DNA from 2 places in the Paenibacillus allorhizoplanae genome. Region 2 is predicted to be linked to the other one. Evidence: a T-box and tRNA genes for the amino acid it is inferred to sense, from the RefSeq annotation. Region 2 holds a T-box; the other holds one or more tRNA genes.
What was found. The T-box of region 2 lies ahead of L6I86_RS20815 (valine--tRNA ligase). A T-box ahead of a tRNA ligase gene usually reads a tRNA of that ligase, here a tRNA-Val.

Region 1: it encodes a tRNA-Val, which carries the amino acid that the T-box ahead of L6I86_RS20815 (valine--tRNA ligase) is inferred to sense. The anticodon was not compared.

Annotation. Positions count from the first base shown of each region.
Region 1 covers NZ_CAKMMW010000006.1:147,373-155,253, reverse strand. The annotation lists gene L6I86_RS12900 (hypothetical protein) at 68-226, shown strand; gene L6I86_RS12895 (alpha/beta-type small acid-soluble spore protein) at 385-597, shown strand; gene L6I86_RS12890 (hypothetical protein) at 799-1,089, shown strand; gene L6I86_RS12885 (hypothetical protein) at 1,139-1,333, opposite strand; tRNA gene L6I86_RS12880 (tRNA-Val) at 1,587-1,659, shown strand; gene L6I86_RS12875 (alpha/beta hydrolase family protein) at 1,937-2,767, opposite strand; gene L6I86_RS12870 (hypothetical protein) at 3,044-4,078, shown strand; gene L6I86_RS12865 (DUF1906 domain-containing protein) at 4,145-4,888, opposite strand; gene L6I86_RS12860 (DUF2277 domain-containing protein) at 5,029-5,307, opposite strand; gene L6I86_RS12855 (response regulator transcription factor) at 5,431-6,126, opposite strand; gene L6I86_RS12850 (sensor histidine kinase) at 6,145-7,569, opposite strand; gene L6I86_RS12845 (ABC transporter permease) at 7,582-7,881, opposite strand, start outside.
Region 2 covers NZ_CAKMMW010000013.1:132,150-140,030, reverse strand. The annotation lists gene L6I86_RS20820 (LysM peptidoglycan-binding domain-containing protein) at 1-617, shown strand, start outside; T-box leader at 805-1,064, shown strand; gene L6I86_RS20815 (valine--tRNA ligase) at 1,120-3,780, shown strand; gene L6I86_RS20810 (bifunctional folylpolyglutamate synthase/dihydrofolate synthase) at 3,851-5,224, shown strand; gene murC (UDP-N-acetylmuramate--L-alanine ligase) at 5,280-6,620, shown strand; gene L6I86_RS20800 (hypothetical protein) at 6,781-7,881, shown strand, end outside.

The DNA.
Region 1 (7,881 bases), on a different contig from region 2:
CAACCTACTTGTATAACCTATTAGAAGTGCTACAATGTTACTATACGTATCAGAGGAGGTGACAAAAATGAGCCAAGAAGAAGAAGTAGTTCAACAAAATGAGCAAGAAGAAATCTCTGCTGAATCCACTGAAGAAGTGGTGAGTCAAGAGGCTGAAGAAGAAATCGCTGAAGCGATTGAAGAAGCAGCTGCTGCAGAGGAAGAAGCAGAACAATCCGAAGAATAATGTAACCGTTATCATACATGATCAAATATCCCCCTCAACTTCACAGTTGGGGGTTTATTGATTTTATATACTAATAAAAATTTTTTTTGAATTCAGCGAATAAATATTCTGAACATTCAAATAATACTGGTGTACCAATAAAAAGGAGATGATTTTGAATGGCTAACAGATCAAACACTTTAGTCGTACAAGAAGCAAAGGCAGCACTTGATCAAATGAAGTATGAAGTCGCTCAGGAAATTGGTGTCCCTCTCTCCCCATCTGGTTACAACGGTAATTTGGCAACACGTGATGCTGGCTCAATCGGTGGCAACATCACAAAAAGATTAGTGCAAATGGCTGAACAATCTTTAGGCGGCTACAAACGCTAATCCTTTGATGTAGGAGCAAGCTCAAAAAAGACTGAATCACTCGATCCTCCTTAGAGTGACCTTCAGTCTTTTTTCTATTTCCTTGAAATTCCTCCGATTTCCCTTGAATTTCCTCACCAGTTTCCACAAACACCTATAATTAATCCTCTAGCTTTAGTATGATTATCTTGCTCGGATACCCGAAAAAGGAGTGTTGAAACCATGACCACGCAATACGAAATTTTCCGCGATCCTTTCCGCATGTTAATTCTACTGGCCACATTAGTGAGCGAAAAACAAAACGAACCAGCCCTGCAGTTTGACAAAGTACCTTTTTTCGAAAATGATACCTTTCTTATTCAGCATGACAAGTTTGTGTACAAGAAAAATCTTACAGAAATCACTTGGTTTCAATTTTTGGGAAGAGACATCGCTTGCAGTAAAGACCTCACACGTGAAGAGTATAATAAAATGTTTGTCGATTGCCTTGCGTCCTTATACCACATCACATAAGAAAAAGAAGGAGCTGATCACTTGGATCTGCTCCTTCTCCTATTCATTATTATTTCTTTTTAACTTCTTCAACAAAAACATCACTTGCGTCACGTGTGCTGCCGAGCTCAAGAATTGTATATTTCTTCTCACCGATCATGATCACATCTTCCACTTCAGGTAGCGGATCGCCTAGGTACACCGTACCTAGATACATATTACTAGTCTTCAAACGTAAATTCCAGCGATGTTGTTGTTTCGTCATAACTAATCCTCCCAAACTCTAATGTTCTCAAGTTACCATAAATTCACGCAAGATGAAAGCTATATGAGGAAACATCGTTCAAATAGGGAACATTACTTCACTATATAGACCATCTTCATTATTACGCGGTCCAAAAAGAGACGAAAACCTTATTCTATCCTACATAAGTTGATCTTTTGGGGACAGAAGTAACATAACCCAACAATTGACAATCACTCGGTTTTTTGGTATATTACTACATGTATAAATAAACGACTTGTTAGCTCAGCTGGGAGAGCACTATCTTGACAGGGTAGGGGTCAGTGGTTCGAGCCCACTACAGGTCATATGTAACAGAAACCCGTGAAGCCTAGTGCTTCGCGGGTTTTCTTTTTCCATCACGATGGTCCAACTTACTACCACAACCTCCTCCATTCACATCTCCCGCTATTCAAAAAGAATCCCTCCCAGGGTTCTTCAGCATAAGACTTCTACACCTTAAATCTATCAACCACCTAAAAGACCTATCATTCGACGGAAGCTTACGACTTTGTAGGTCGATAGCACTAAAAAAAGCTCTCCAGAAGTAGAATGTTCTACGTCCAGAAAGCCCTCTAACACTTTTTAAATATTCAGCATGCTACGTATTGCACCTTTTGTCTCCTCGATCGCCATTCTCAGAGGCTGCGTCTCTCCTTGATACGGATGTACACTTCCAAAGGTATGGTTGCCCCCTGGAATCTTCACCCATTGAATCGCTGCGTTGTTCGCGACTAGCTTTTCAGAACCTTTGAGCAAACGTTCTCCATCTTCCGTGCCTTGAATAAGTACAATGGGGAAGGTCACTTCACGAATTCTTCCAACAATATCAAATCTCTCTTCGTTGCGTTCCATATCTTCTAGGATTTCAAGATCGAGCGGCATCATCTGCTTCGTTCGTCCATTCAAGGTATAGGAGCGGCCCGTGTCCCTCATCTCCGCTTTATTCTCAGGTGTGAGCAAATCGACATGAGCAATCCCATTCCAGCTGATGACGCCTGCAATTTCCTCAGGATGATCCAACGCATAGATCAAACTCACGCCAGCGCCTCTGCTATGACCCAGTAAGAGGATTGGCTTATCAGTGCCTACGTGTTTATGAATATCCGCAATAATAACTTGTACGTCCTCTAGATCTTTAGAATAGGTATCACCTGCAAATTTCTCTAGTTCTGTAAAATCCATCAAATCTTCACCCACCCCATTATGGGAAAAATTCAAGGCAACGACATCAACAGCTTCTGCTAATTCGCTTGCGACATGGGGGAACATTCCCCAGTTTTTGAAGCCTTTATAACCATGTAATAGTAATAAGGTGCCCTTACTCGGTTCTTGCTTTGCTTTATAAATATCGCCTCGTACGATACGCTGCTCTGACATATGTAGTTCAAAAGGTATTCCTTTATAGTCCTCCATCTGTTTCTCCTGCCTTTCGTTACCAAATCAATAATCAATCGTATACTTTTGTCATTTTATCACAATCTAACTCAGACAAGACAACTTTAGCCAACCGAGCCTGTAAATTTCTTGTAAAACAACCAACTCGCATCTTTGACAAAAATGCCCTACGATAAGGAGGAAGCTTCCCTGTTATCAAGCCGAAAACGCAGTAAACTGCGACTACTATTTCTCACCTTCCTTCTAACTCAACTTTTGAGTCAAGGAATTAACAGCCGCTCACAAGCACAACATATGGAACCGTTACACAAAGAGACGGCCGCTGAGGCGGGAACCATTCAACTTCAAGTCAAAGCATCGCCAGGAGCTCTTTATCAATCCGAACTTACCTTCGTCAATAAAGCATTACAACGCGCATTGGAAGAGGGGACAGCAGGCGATGTTTCTTTAGAAGCGATTCCGCCGGACACCACACTCACGTATGACAAAAAGGGGCAAACCATCCATCTTGGGGTCACCCCAAGCGGAGACGTCGTTGATTGGACTTCGAAGCAACATATCAATCTCCCCAAATCAGCTCAGGAAACGCTGCAAGCGCAAGTGCAATCCCTTCGCACTAAGCATTATGGCGAGATGCTACCTTGGGAAGAAGCAAGTCTCGTTCTCCCCAAATACAGTTCATTTACCGTCGTTGATTTGATGAGCGGACTTAGCTTCGAAGGGCAGCGCCGCGCGGGCTCCCACCATGCGGATGTACAGCCGCTAACGAAAACCGACTCCGCGACGCTCAAAAGCATTTATGGCGGCCAATGGAGCTGGGACCGCCGCGCGGTCCTAGTGAAGCTGAATGGCCGCACGCTCGCCGCCTCCATGCATGGCATGCCGCATGGCGGTGATGGTATACCGGGAAATGACTTCAACGGTCATTTCTGTATTCACTTCCTCGGGAGCGTGACCCACGGCTCCCGCTCCGTTGACCCGGCGCACCAGGTCATGGTGCACCGAGCTGCAGGCTTGCTGCAGGACTACGTCAGCAAGCTCTCGCCCTGGGCGCTGATCGACGTATGGATCAGCGCCGCACACCAAGGTGACCTGCAGCTGCTGCAGGTCACCACAGGGCAAGAACAGGCGATGCATGTGCGAAGCATGCGCCGCCTGTCCAAGTTCAAGGAGCTGGATACATCCCAGCTCCTGCAGTTCGACACAGCTGTCGATGTAACGATGACAGGGGCTAGAGCTTCCGCGGTTTCGAGTCGCCGCGTGCTCTTCCATCTTGAACGTGCCTCGGTACAAGATCGGTGGTACATACGCAGCGCGGTGATCCAATGAGTAAAGCCCGGCCACTTTGGAAGTCCCAAAGCAGTCGGGCTTTACTTATTTATTTTCACATCAATTCTATTGCACGGATTGACCCGAAACCTTACGTAATTCATTGGCGAGTCGATGAAACTCATTCTGCGCAGGCACGGATGAGGTTGCTCCATATCCTGCTGATAGGAAGGGAATGATCGCATTGGCATCTTTCACCGTAAGTGGATAGCTAGGTGGTTCTGGTGTAATCCGTTTATTCCACCAACCTTCATTCCCATACGATTCATCATAGTCAACCGCAATACCATTCGCCATGACATCGTTGAGGTATTGATAAATTTGAATAAACGTCGATTTCTTACCTCCGCTCCAAGCGTAAGTTTGCCAGAACCGTGAGCAAGCCCCTGCGGCATATACAGCCTCCATTACGGCGTATGAACCATACACACCTGTCGTGTAAGCAGGCGTAGCTTCGCTCGCCGCTTTAATATATGCGATAACCGCCTCCATCTGGGCAGACGATACGTCAAAATCAACAGCAAAGTAGATGCAGCTGCCCTCCGGCTGACCTACTTGCGCGGCAACCTGCAAAGCTGTTGCACCATCCGCCAAACCAGCACTTCTACCTCCGAGAGCACGACTCGCCGTTGTTTCATAAACAGAAACCAACTGTAAACCAGCTGCACTAATGACGTCAGCCTCTGATTTCGTTAATGCCTTTGCACCACTTGGCACCAAATATCTGGCAACAAATGTATAACCCTGTCCGACGAAAGCAGCCGCTTTTTGTGCCGTAAGCGGTGTTGAACAATCAAACCCTTTCGCCACTTGCCATCACCTACTTTCCAATTGGTATTCACAGCATATGCCAAAAGAACGAGACCCGACACCACCAGGCATCTAAAGTCCCGTTCTCAGGCATGAAAAAAGGCTTTTCTCCCTAGAGAAAAGCCCATTCCTTCAATCCATTAAACTTCTTTCGTACCAAAGCGGATGGCATTTCGCTCTTTGGCTCGCTGCGCTTCTACTTCTCGATTCCGAGGCTCCGCATTCGTAACCAAAGAGTCCATTAGCTTCTGTGCTGCCAAAGCTACCTCTTGTACAGCCAACTGGAATGCTGCTTCATTCACTTTAGAAGGCTCTGTAAAACCTGAGATCTTGCGCACAAATTGCAGGGACGCTGCCCGAACTTCATCTTCTGTCACGACCGGTTCATAGTTGAAAAGTGGTTTAATATTTCGGCACATATCGTACTCCTTCGGGCTAGGCATCCCTTTATCCATTACATACACTGTTCACTGTTCTCAATATAATAGATGGCATGTGTTTTTTCAAGATCGCGTACACCCAGCAGCTGGCCTTCAATTGGTCTATACCATAAATCTATATCCAGATCCCCATACTGTTCCTATGTACTGAGGTTTAGAAGGGGTCTCCTCGATTTTCTCTCTGATCCTGGCAATATGAACCGTTACCGTAGAGGCGTCACTCATCGCATCCATTCCCCAGATCCGCTCGAATAACTCTTCCTTGCCAAATACCCGATTCGGATATTGGACAAGAAACAGTAGAAGGTCAAATTCCTTTTGAGCCAGGACAACTTCATTTCCGTTCACAAATACACGTCTGGCATCCTTCTGAAGCTCAAGCCCCCTAATCTGGATTGAGCTCCCTTCCATGCCTTTACCAAACCGCTCCTTCATCCGCTCGAACTTTTTCAGATGAGCACTTACCCGAGCCACAAGCTCCCCCGAACTGAATGGCTTTGTTATATAATCGTCCGCACCGAGGCCTAATCCATTGACTTTATAAATTTCTTCTGCTCTCGCCGATACCAGGAGCACGGGAATATCATCATGCTCTCGTATGGTTTTTAACACTTCAAATCCATCTATATCGGGCAGCATGATATCTAAGATAACAAGCTCAAATGCTTCTTCCTTGAGCGCTGTCAGACCATCTGTGCCGTTGTTTACCATCTTAACTGAATAACCGCTTAACTCCAGATAATCTCTTTGCAAATTGGCAATGCTCTGGTCATCTTCAACAATCAAAATTCTTTTCATCATAACCTCCAAACCTATTTAGAACTTTTTAAGAGAAATCATAATCCCGGTTCCCTCACCTACAGCGCTCTTGGCCCATATTTTCCCGTCGTGCCCTTCAATAATTTGCTTAGCTATAGCTAGACCCAGTCCACTTCCATTCTTTCTTGACGGATCTACCTGATAAAATCGTTCAAATATAAAAGGAAGCTTGTCCTCGGGTATGCCATTTCCATTATCTTTAATTTCAATAATCGCAGATGTTCTAGTTTCCCTGAGTATAATGTCAATCTTGCCATTCGCTTTTCCGGCATACGTCATGGCATTATCAATGATGTTTTGCACGACCCTCTTTAATCTTTCGCCATCTATCAATACTTTGACAGGCTCTTTTAACTCATTAATTAATGCGATGGCTACATTCGCCTTTTCACATTCATATTTATGATCTGCCACACAATCCTCAAAATAACTGGCCAAATCGCTCTTCTCAAAATGGTAAGGAAGCTGATTTAAATCGAGTTTCGAATATAATAGAAGATCATCAATCATCGCATTAACCATAATAGCTTTGGATCGGGCTGTTTCCAGATATTCCTCCATTTTCTCAGGCGTCTTAGCTACGCCGTCTATAATACCTTCAATATAGCCTTTAATGGAAGTCACAGGTGTCTTTAAGTCATGTGAAATACTTGAAATTAGAAACTTTCGATTATCATCATATTTTTGCTGTAAATAAACAGATTCCTTCAATTTGATCCTCATTAACTCCAAAGTTATCCCTAATTCCCGAATTTCGCCCTCGCCATCCTCGGAAATCTCGCCACTTAGATCGCCTTCCCTAATTTTGACCGCAGCATCCTTTAATCTGGAGATCGGAATAATAATACGACGTGAGAACTTATAGGAAATCCATATATTCATTAGCAAAAAAACAACTGTAAAAAAACTAATCGTGAAGATGCCAAGCATCCAATATACCTTTGTATTTACTTTGATTGGTGCCAGCAGCAGCAGAATACCCGAATCGCCAGATGTGAGTTTGAAATCCGCTCGGTTAAACAGATACGTCTTACCATCAAGCTCGATCTCATTATGACTAGACTCACTGGATAGCATCAGGCTTTTCTCGATATCAATCTTATTAAAATGTTGCGTGGCGAACATTACCTCTCTATTAACGAAAAGGATCGCACTGGCATCCAAAACGTTCACGCGATCAACGAGCTCTTGTTGATACTTCTTATCCAGGAGTCCCTCGAACCCTATGGTCAGTGCTTCTCTTTTAATCTCACTGATAGCTGCACGAACCTCAAACGCTCGTTGAAACTGCTCTATACCTGCTTCGCGGCCCAAAACTTTCGTATACGTAGCAATAAAAATAATGACAGCCAAGATCGTTAAACCAATGGAAAGCAGCACAGCCAGCGTATTCATCGTGAAAAAACGTTTCGTTAAGTGCATGTAGATTCCTTTCTATATATCCTTCCTGTCAAACAAGTAATACCCCGTCGTAAATAACATGATACCACAACCAAAAATAATTAGAATCTGGCGGCTTATTTTGAAGACATTGATGGATTCAGATATCCAAAGGGTATACCAGTCAAACATCGACGTGATAAAAAAACTGGAATAGGATGAGAATACAATGCCCAGAAAATTAAATCCAATGAATACAAGAATGGACAGGAAAAATACGGCTAGTCCTCCCTGAATGAGATTGGATAGCAGCACGACGATAAGCGCAAACACAAATACAGGAAAGAAAGTTAA
Region 2 (7,881 bases):
CGTTTGTTCAAGAACCACAGGTTCAACCAGTTCAACAAGTTCAACAAGTGATTCAACCACCACCAGCACCTGTTCTTCCTACACCTTTACCTACGCCAACACCAACGTTGATTGCAGCTGCACCAGAACCAACCGTCGCTGCTTCTCAGCCTGAATCCTTTTCGGGGGACGATACGATAGGTGTGGAATTTGAACAAATTGAGCTAAAAGTGACCCCTCATGCTGATAGTACCGTCGTTACGGAGGAAAAAAAGGAACTAAAAGTTGCCTTTGGCAAGAAGGCAACGGACGCCGTGGAGGTTAACCCGTATGGCATCAAATCGCTATTATCTAAGGCAGGCACGTATCTTTCCGACAAGCGGCTTGCGGAAGCTGAGGCGCAAGCGGCTCTTGAGGCGGAATCGCGGATAGATGCAGTAGAGTGGCGGCGATTATTCCTTCAGAGCAGATCGGAGTCACAAGAGTTCAGGAAGCTCAAACTATGTATCGTTCAGAAGGATGACACCTTAGAATCTATCGCAAAGCGCTATCAGCTGACAACGCGTGAGCTTCAATTGATGAATCGTCTAGGCGATCAGGATATTGTTGTGGGGCAAGTTATTTATTTACCCAAATAAATAATGATACATAGGCAAGAGCTTCTGGCTGCTGATAGCGGCTGGGGGCTCTTTATGTTTGATCTCGTATAAATTCCACCGTTTCATCCAATACTAGAAAATAATCCTTATAATAGGCGTCGAAATTATTGACTATATGTCGATAATTCGATATCATATAGTGTAACTCATTTTCAAACCAACATATGGAATTGCAAAGATAGGGAGTAGTAGTCGGAACGCCCTTCAGAGAGTGGAACTGCAGCGCTGAGAGGTTCCTCAGGATACATCCGATCGAAGTCGCCCTGGAGCAGTAAATGTGAGTGCAATCGCCGAGTTTCATTTCTCGCCTGCATTAGCATTTTCCGGTCGCAGCCGTTATCTGTTTAAGTGTCATGTTATTTGCTATTGGGGCAAGTCGCATGAAATGAAGGTGGTACCACGGAAGCTATACCTTTCGTCCTTTTTGGGGCGAAAGGTTTTTTTGTGTTTATAACAACTAACCAGATATGGAGGTACTTTTATGACCGAAACGAAATTACAAACGGAAATGCCTACCACGTACGACCCGAAAGAAGCGGAGCGTAAATGGTACGACTACTGGATTAAGAATGAATTTTTCAAGGCAGGTAACCGTCCTGATGCGGAAACCTATACAATTGTAATACCACCACCGAACGTAACAGGGATGCTGCACATCGGGCATGCACTAGATTTTACACTGCAAGATATTCTTATTCGTACGAAGCGGATGCAGGGCTTTGACACGTTGTGGCTGCCTGGTTCTGACCATGCTGGTATTGCTACACAAACACGTGTAGAGCAGAAGCTGCGCGAACAAGGACAAACACGTTATGATCTTGGGCGTGAGAAATTCTTGGAGAAGGTTTGGGAGTGGAAAGAATTATACGCGGATACGATTCGTGAGCAATGGGCCAAAATGGGCTTCTCGCTTGATTATTCACGTGAACGATTCACATTGGATGAAGGACTTTCGCAAGCGGTTCGTGAAGTTTTCGTAAGCTTGTTTGAAAAGGGTCTCATTTATCGCGGCAACTATATTATTAACTGGGATCCAGCGGCACGCACAGCACTTTCGGATATTGAAGTCGAATACAAAGAAGTTCAAGGTGCGCTGTACCATTTGAAATATGAAACAACAGACGGATCAGGTTCGATCGTTGTCGCTACAACGCGTCCTGAGACGATGCTGGGGGATACAGCGGTAGCTGTTCATCCGAAGGATGAGCGCTATAAGCATCTCATTGGGAAGTCCTTGCTGCTACCGATTGTTAACCGTGAAATTCCGATCATTGCAGACGATTATGTTGAAAAAGAATTCGGAAGCGGCGCGGTAAAAATTACGCCTGCGCATGATCCGAACGATTTCGAAGTAGGAAAGCGTCACAATCTGCCGCAAATTCTAGTTATGGACGAAACGGGAACGATGAACGCGAATGCCGGACCATATCAGGGGCAAGACCGTTTCGAGTGCCGTAAGCAAATCGTTGCCGATTTGAAAGAGCAAGGTGTTCTAATCAAAATCGAAGAGCACGTTCATCAAGTTGGACATAGTGAGCGCAGTGGTGCCGTAATTGAGCCTTACTTGTCTACCCAATGGTTCGTGAAAATGCAGCCGCTCGCTGATCAAGCGATTGAAGCACAAAAATCAGGCAAGGGTGTTAATTTTGTACCCGATCGCTTTGAGAAAACGTATTTGAACTGGATTGAAAATGTGCGTGACTGGTGTATTTCCCGTCAACTATGGTGGGGTCACCGAATTCCTGCTTGGCACTGTGCGGATTGTGGTCAAATCACTGTAGCTCGCGAGGATGCTACTGCTTGCTCCCATTGTCAAAGTGCGAATCTTAACCAAGATAACGATGTACTGGATACATGGTTCAGCTCGGCGCTATGGCCTTTCTCCACTTTAGGGTGGCCGAATGATTCTGAGGATATGAAGCGTTTCTATCCGACGAGTGTCCTCGTTACTGGTTACGATATCATTTACTTCTGGGTCGCTCGGATGATTTTCCAAGGACTCGAATTTACGGATCAAATTCCATTTAAAGATGTGCTCATGCATGGTCTTGTTCGTGATTCCGAAGGACGTAAAATGTCCAAATCGCTCGGAAACGGCGTTGATCCGTTGGAAGTGATCGAGAAATACGGCGCGGATGCGATGCGCTATATGATTTCTACGAGCAGCACGCCGGGTCAAGATTTGCGCTTCCGTTGGGAGCGGGTTGAGCAAGCTCGTAATTTTGCCAATAAGATTTGGAACGCATCCCGATTTGCTCTGATGAATTTGGAAGGCGTAAACGCAGCAGATATTGATTTGACAGGCTCATTAGGGACAGCGGATCGGTGGATATTGCATCGTTTGAATGAAACCGTTCGTGATGTGACTCGTCTAATAGATAGCTATGAGTTTGGCGAAACTGGCCGTCTGCTTTATAACTTCATCTGGGATGATCTCTGTGACTGGTACATTGAGTTCAGTAAACTGAGCTTATATGGAACGGATGCAGCGGCGAAAAAGCAGACACAATCGGTTCTAGCTTATGTATTAGATCAAACGCAACGTTTGATTCATCCTTTCATGCCATTCATTTCAGAGGAAATTTGGCAGCACTTGCCGCATGTTGGGGACACGATTACACTCGCGGCTTGGCCCACTGAGAATGTCGCTTTCGAAGCGCCGGATGCGATTCGGGAGATGGAGCTTTTAATGGAAGCGATTCGTTCCGTTCGTAATATCCGTGCTGAAGTGAATGTGCCGATGAGTAAGAAAGTTGAGCTCTTGATCAAACCAGCTAGTGCAGAGACACAGGACATTCTCAGCAAAAATGAAGAATATCTGAAACGTTTCTGTAACACGTCTCTTCTTGAAATTGACCTTACAATGACAGCACCTGACAAAGCAATGACGTCCATTATCACGGGGGCAGAGCTTTACTTGCCATTAGCGGGCTTGATCGATTTCACGCAAGAGCTTGCACGCTTGGACAAAGAGTTGCAATCCTTACATGGTGAAGTTGAGCGCATCGAGAAGAAACTGGGTAATGAAGGTTTTGTAGCTAAGGCGCCAGCCAAAGTCATCGAAGAAGAGAAAGCCAAGCTTGCTGATTATGCAGACAAACGGGATAAAGTTATTGCTCGATTAGCGGAGTTAAAGGCATAAGGAACGTAAATTATACGATTGCCTAGGTTCGTCTACTTGGCGATTCATATAGTAAAAGAGGATGAGAACAATGAATGAAATCAAGAACACTGCGGGTGAATTCCAATCCGCACAGGAAGCCATTGATTGGATCGTTGGACGGATGGAGAAGCTCGGCATGAAGCCGGGCCTCCAACGTATGCATCTACTCATGGAGAAGTTGGGTAACCCCGAACGCAGGCTGAAGTTCATTCATGTGGCCGGAACGAATGGAAAGGGCTCAACATGCGCTTATCTTGCTTCCGTGCTTCAAGCGTGCGGCTATGATGTGGGCACGTTTACTTCGCCTTACTTGGTGAGGTATACGAACCGTATACAAGTCAATGGCGCCGATATTGAGGATGATGTACTGCTTCGTTTAGTGAATGAGATGAAGCCAATTGTGGATGAGATTGCAGTCACAGAGGTAGGCCCGCCAACGATGTTTGAAATTTCAACGGCATTGGCGATACTATACTTTGGTAAAGTAGCTTATCCCGATTATGTCGTATGGGAAACCGGACTCGGGGGAAGGCTGGATAGCACGAATATCGTGAATCCAATTGTTACCGTGATTACGAATGTCGGTCATGATCACATGGATATTCTGGGGGATACCCTAGAGCTTGTAGCAGCTGAAAAAGCGGGGATTATTAAGGCAGGAGTACCCGTCATTACAGCTGTGGAGCCTGCGGCGATTTGGAGCGTTATCGAACAAACGGCGAAGGCGAAGAAAGCGACACTTTATTCACTTGGCGATCAATTTAACTTGACCGAAGTGAACAGTGAACTAGATCATCAAAGTTTTCAGTTTAACGGACCATTTCGACCTATTCCAAATCTGTCGATTACATTGAATGGTGAACATCAATTGAAGAATGCTGCCGTAGCAGTCATGACACTTGAGGTTCTTCGTCAATATTACGCCACCATCGTGGAGGACGTAGATTTGCAGAAGGGGCTTGTGGGAACCAAATGGCCAGGTAGATTGGAAATGGTTTCACAGGAGCCACGCATCCTTATAGACGGGGCTCATAACCCTGAGGGGGCTGCGACGCTAGCTGCAGCACTTCAGAATGTGTATAGCTACAAGAAGCTTCACATGATGATTGGAATGCTAGCTACGAAGAATCATACAGGCTACTTAAGGCATATACTACCATTGGTGGATACGCTCATTATTACAGAGGCGAATTTTCATAAAAAAGGGGATGCTTACTTTCTCGCTGAAATTGCAAATGGTCTGCTTCGAGAGATGAATCTCGAGATAGATGTTGTTGTAGAACGCGATTGGAAGCAAGCTCTAACATTATTAACAAATAGAACTGAGCAGGATGATCTGGCGGTCGTATCCGGCACGCTGTATTTAATCTCTGATGTTCGTTCTTGGATAACCTATCAAACCGATTCTGAAAAAGGATGGTGAGAACGGCGTGAGTCAAGCAGAACACGTACATTTTATAGGAATCGGCGGATACGGCATGAGTGCCATTGCCAAAGTCATGCTCGAAATGGGATACCGCATTTCGGGGTCAGATCTTGCACAACAAGAGCTTACAGATAAACTGAAAGCTAAAGGTGCTAGAGTCTTTATCGGCCATGAGGCAACGAACGTATCGGGAGCCGATTTGGTTGTATACTCGACAGCATTAGCCAAAGATAATGTGGAAATGCAAGCGGCAGAGCAAATGAACATTCCGATTATTCATCGCTCACAAATGTTGGGAAGGCTGATGAATGAACGCAAAGGGATTGCTGTAGCAGGCGCCCACGGGAAGACAACAACGTCCTCCATGATTGCTTTGGTCATGGAGATTTGCGGCACGGATCCAACGTATATTATCGGTGGAGAAATTATGAATGTTGGCAGCAATGCCAAAGCTGGCAAAGGAGAGTATGTTGTTGCGGAGGCCGATGAAAGCGATGGCACCTTCTTGCAATATCACCCAACTCTTGCTTTAGTGAACAATATCGAAGCCGACCATTTGGAGAATTACAATGGCGATTTCGAAAACTTGAAGAAAGCATACAAACAATTCTTGAGCCAAGTTAGACCTGGCGGAAAGGCGATTGTATGTCAGGATGATGAATTCCTACGTGAAATGATTCCAGAAATTCAAAGCCAAGTGATTACGTACGGGATTGAGACGAAAGCGGATTATATTGCACGTGACATCTTACTAGGTGATCGCAAGGTAACCTTTACGGTTGAGTTTAATGGTTCAACACTTGGCCAAGTCAATCTGTCAGTGCCTGGTAAACATAATGTATACAATGCACTTGCGACACTGATTACTTGCTTGGAAGCAGGACTATCATTCGAGAACATTGCGGAAGCAATTCAGGAGTTTCGTGGCGCAAAGCGTAGATTCCAAGTACTCGGAGAAGTTGAGAACATCTTGGTCATTGATGATTACGCGCATCACCCGACAGAAATTCAAGCAACAATTTCTGCTGCGAAAGCAACAAGAAAGCGGATCATCGCTGTGTTCCAGCCGCAACGCTATACGCGAACCTACTATTTGTTCGAGCAGTTTAGCCGCTCCTTCTTAGAAGCGGATGAAGTGATCATTACGGATATTTATTCACCGGCAGGCGAACAACGAATTGAAGGTGTTGACTCTGTTAAGCTAGTTGAGTTGATACGCAGCAACAGCAATCCGAATGTTCAGCACATTGCCACACGCGAAGAAGTACTAACGTATTTGGTAGACCATGTTCAACCTGGTGACCTCGTTCTCACAATGGGCGCAGGAGACATCTGGAAGGCAGCGGATGGGTTGGCTAAATCGCTGCGCAAGAAATACGAATCACATACCTAGAGAGAAGATCGCTTGAGCCGAAGGGCTGGAGGCGGTCTTTTTTCTTGAATAAATCATAATATGGTTCTCTCTCTCATACTCTAGTAACAGAAGATTGGGACAAGATAATACGGCATTGTACCCGTTTCGGGATATATATGATGAGGAGTGAGGGAAGAGAATGAACAAAGGTAGAATCACATATCGCTTCGACCCTAAGGCAGGGGCAGAGTCCACACGGAGAGCAGCCAGGGTGCAAGAACAAGAAGAGAACGTCATTCCGCTCTATCAAGAAGAGTATAAAGTTATAGAACCGAAGATAGATCGCAGCCCGAAAGAAGTAACCCCATATGATCAAGCAGAAAGAGAGCAAGTAGAGTCATTATTTGAACCGCATGCGTTGAATACGTTCACTACTGATTTTGGGAGCTGGCATAGCCAGATTGAATCAGAAGGTGAGCGTGTAGAACGCATCATTCGAGAAACCCAAATATCTCGTGAAAAGCAGAGTTCTCCAATTCCAACAACGGTTATTCGCCAAGAGCGGGAGCCTGAGCCTGTGCCTGCGGACAATCGAGAGGAATGGTCCAATTGGACATCCAAAGAGCCTTACCGGGATCCGGGGACTGGAACTCGGTATGCGAAGTCGACCGGTGCGCCGTGGATTCGCATAGCAACATCTGTAGCGGGGGCAGTGGTAACGGGAATCGCATTCGGTTTCTTCGTGCTTTCCATGTTCTCTTCGGATCGAGATACGAGCACGAGTATAGTGACATCGAATCCTACCAAAATTACGGTGCCATCACCTAATACGCAATCCGCTGCTTCCACGACCAAAACACAAACGGGCACAGGGGATGTAGCTCTCCCAGCTACAGCAGCAGCTGTTACTGCTGTGCAAATTCCCGCTAAATCATATACATTTTTGCAAAATGGGGTGTTCAGTTCGCTTCAAGGCGCTCAGGCCGTTCAAGATTCACTCAATAAAAAGGGTCTTGCTTCCGCGATGGATAATTCCGATAAGCTTACTGTGTTTGTAGGCTTTGCAAAGACGAGAGAAGATGCCATTGCCTTGAGACAAGGTGTGGAGGCTACGGATAAAACGATTGAGGTTTTTATGAAAAGTGTGGATTTCCCAGCGGTAACGGGCATTCGTTGGTCTGGCTCAAAGGCCGAGTCCCTGCCCAATTTTATTGCTGAGGGCGACAAACTTGTGACCACAATGAGTGGATTGACACTTGTCCATTTGGCTGAGACGAAGCCGACAGCACTTACGGATGTC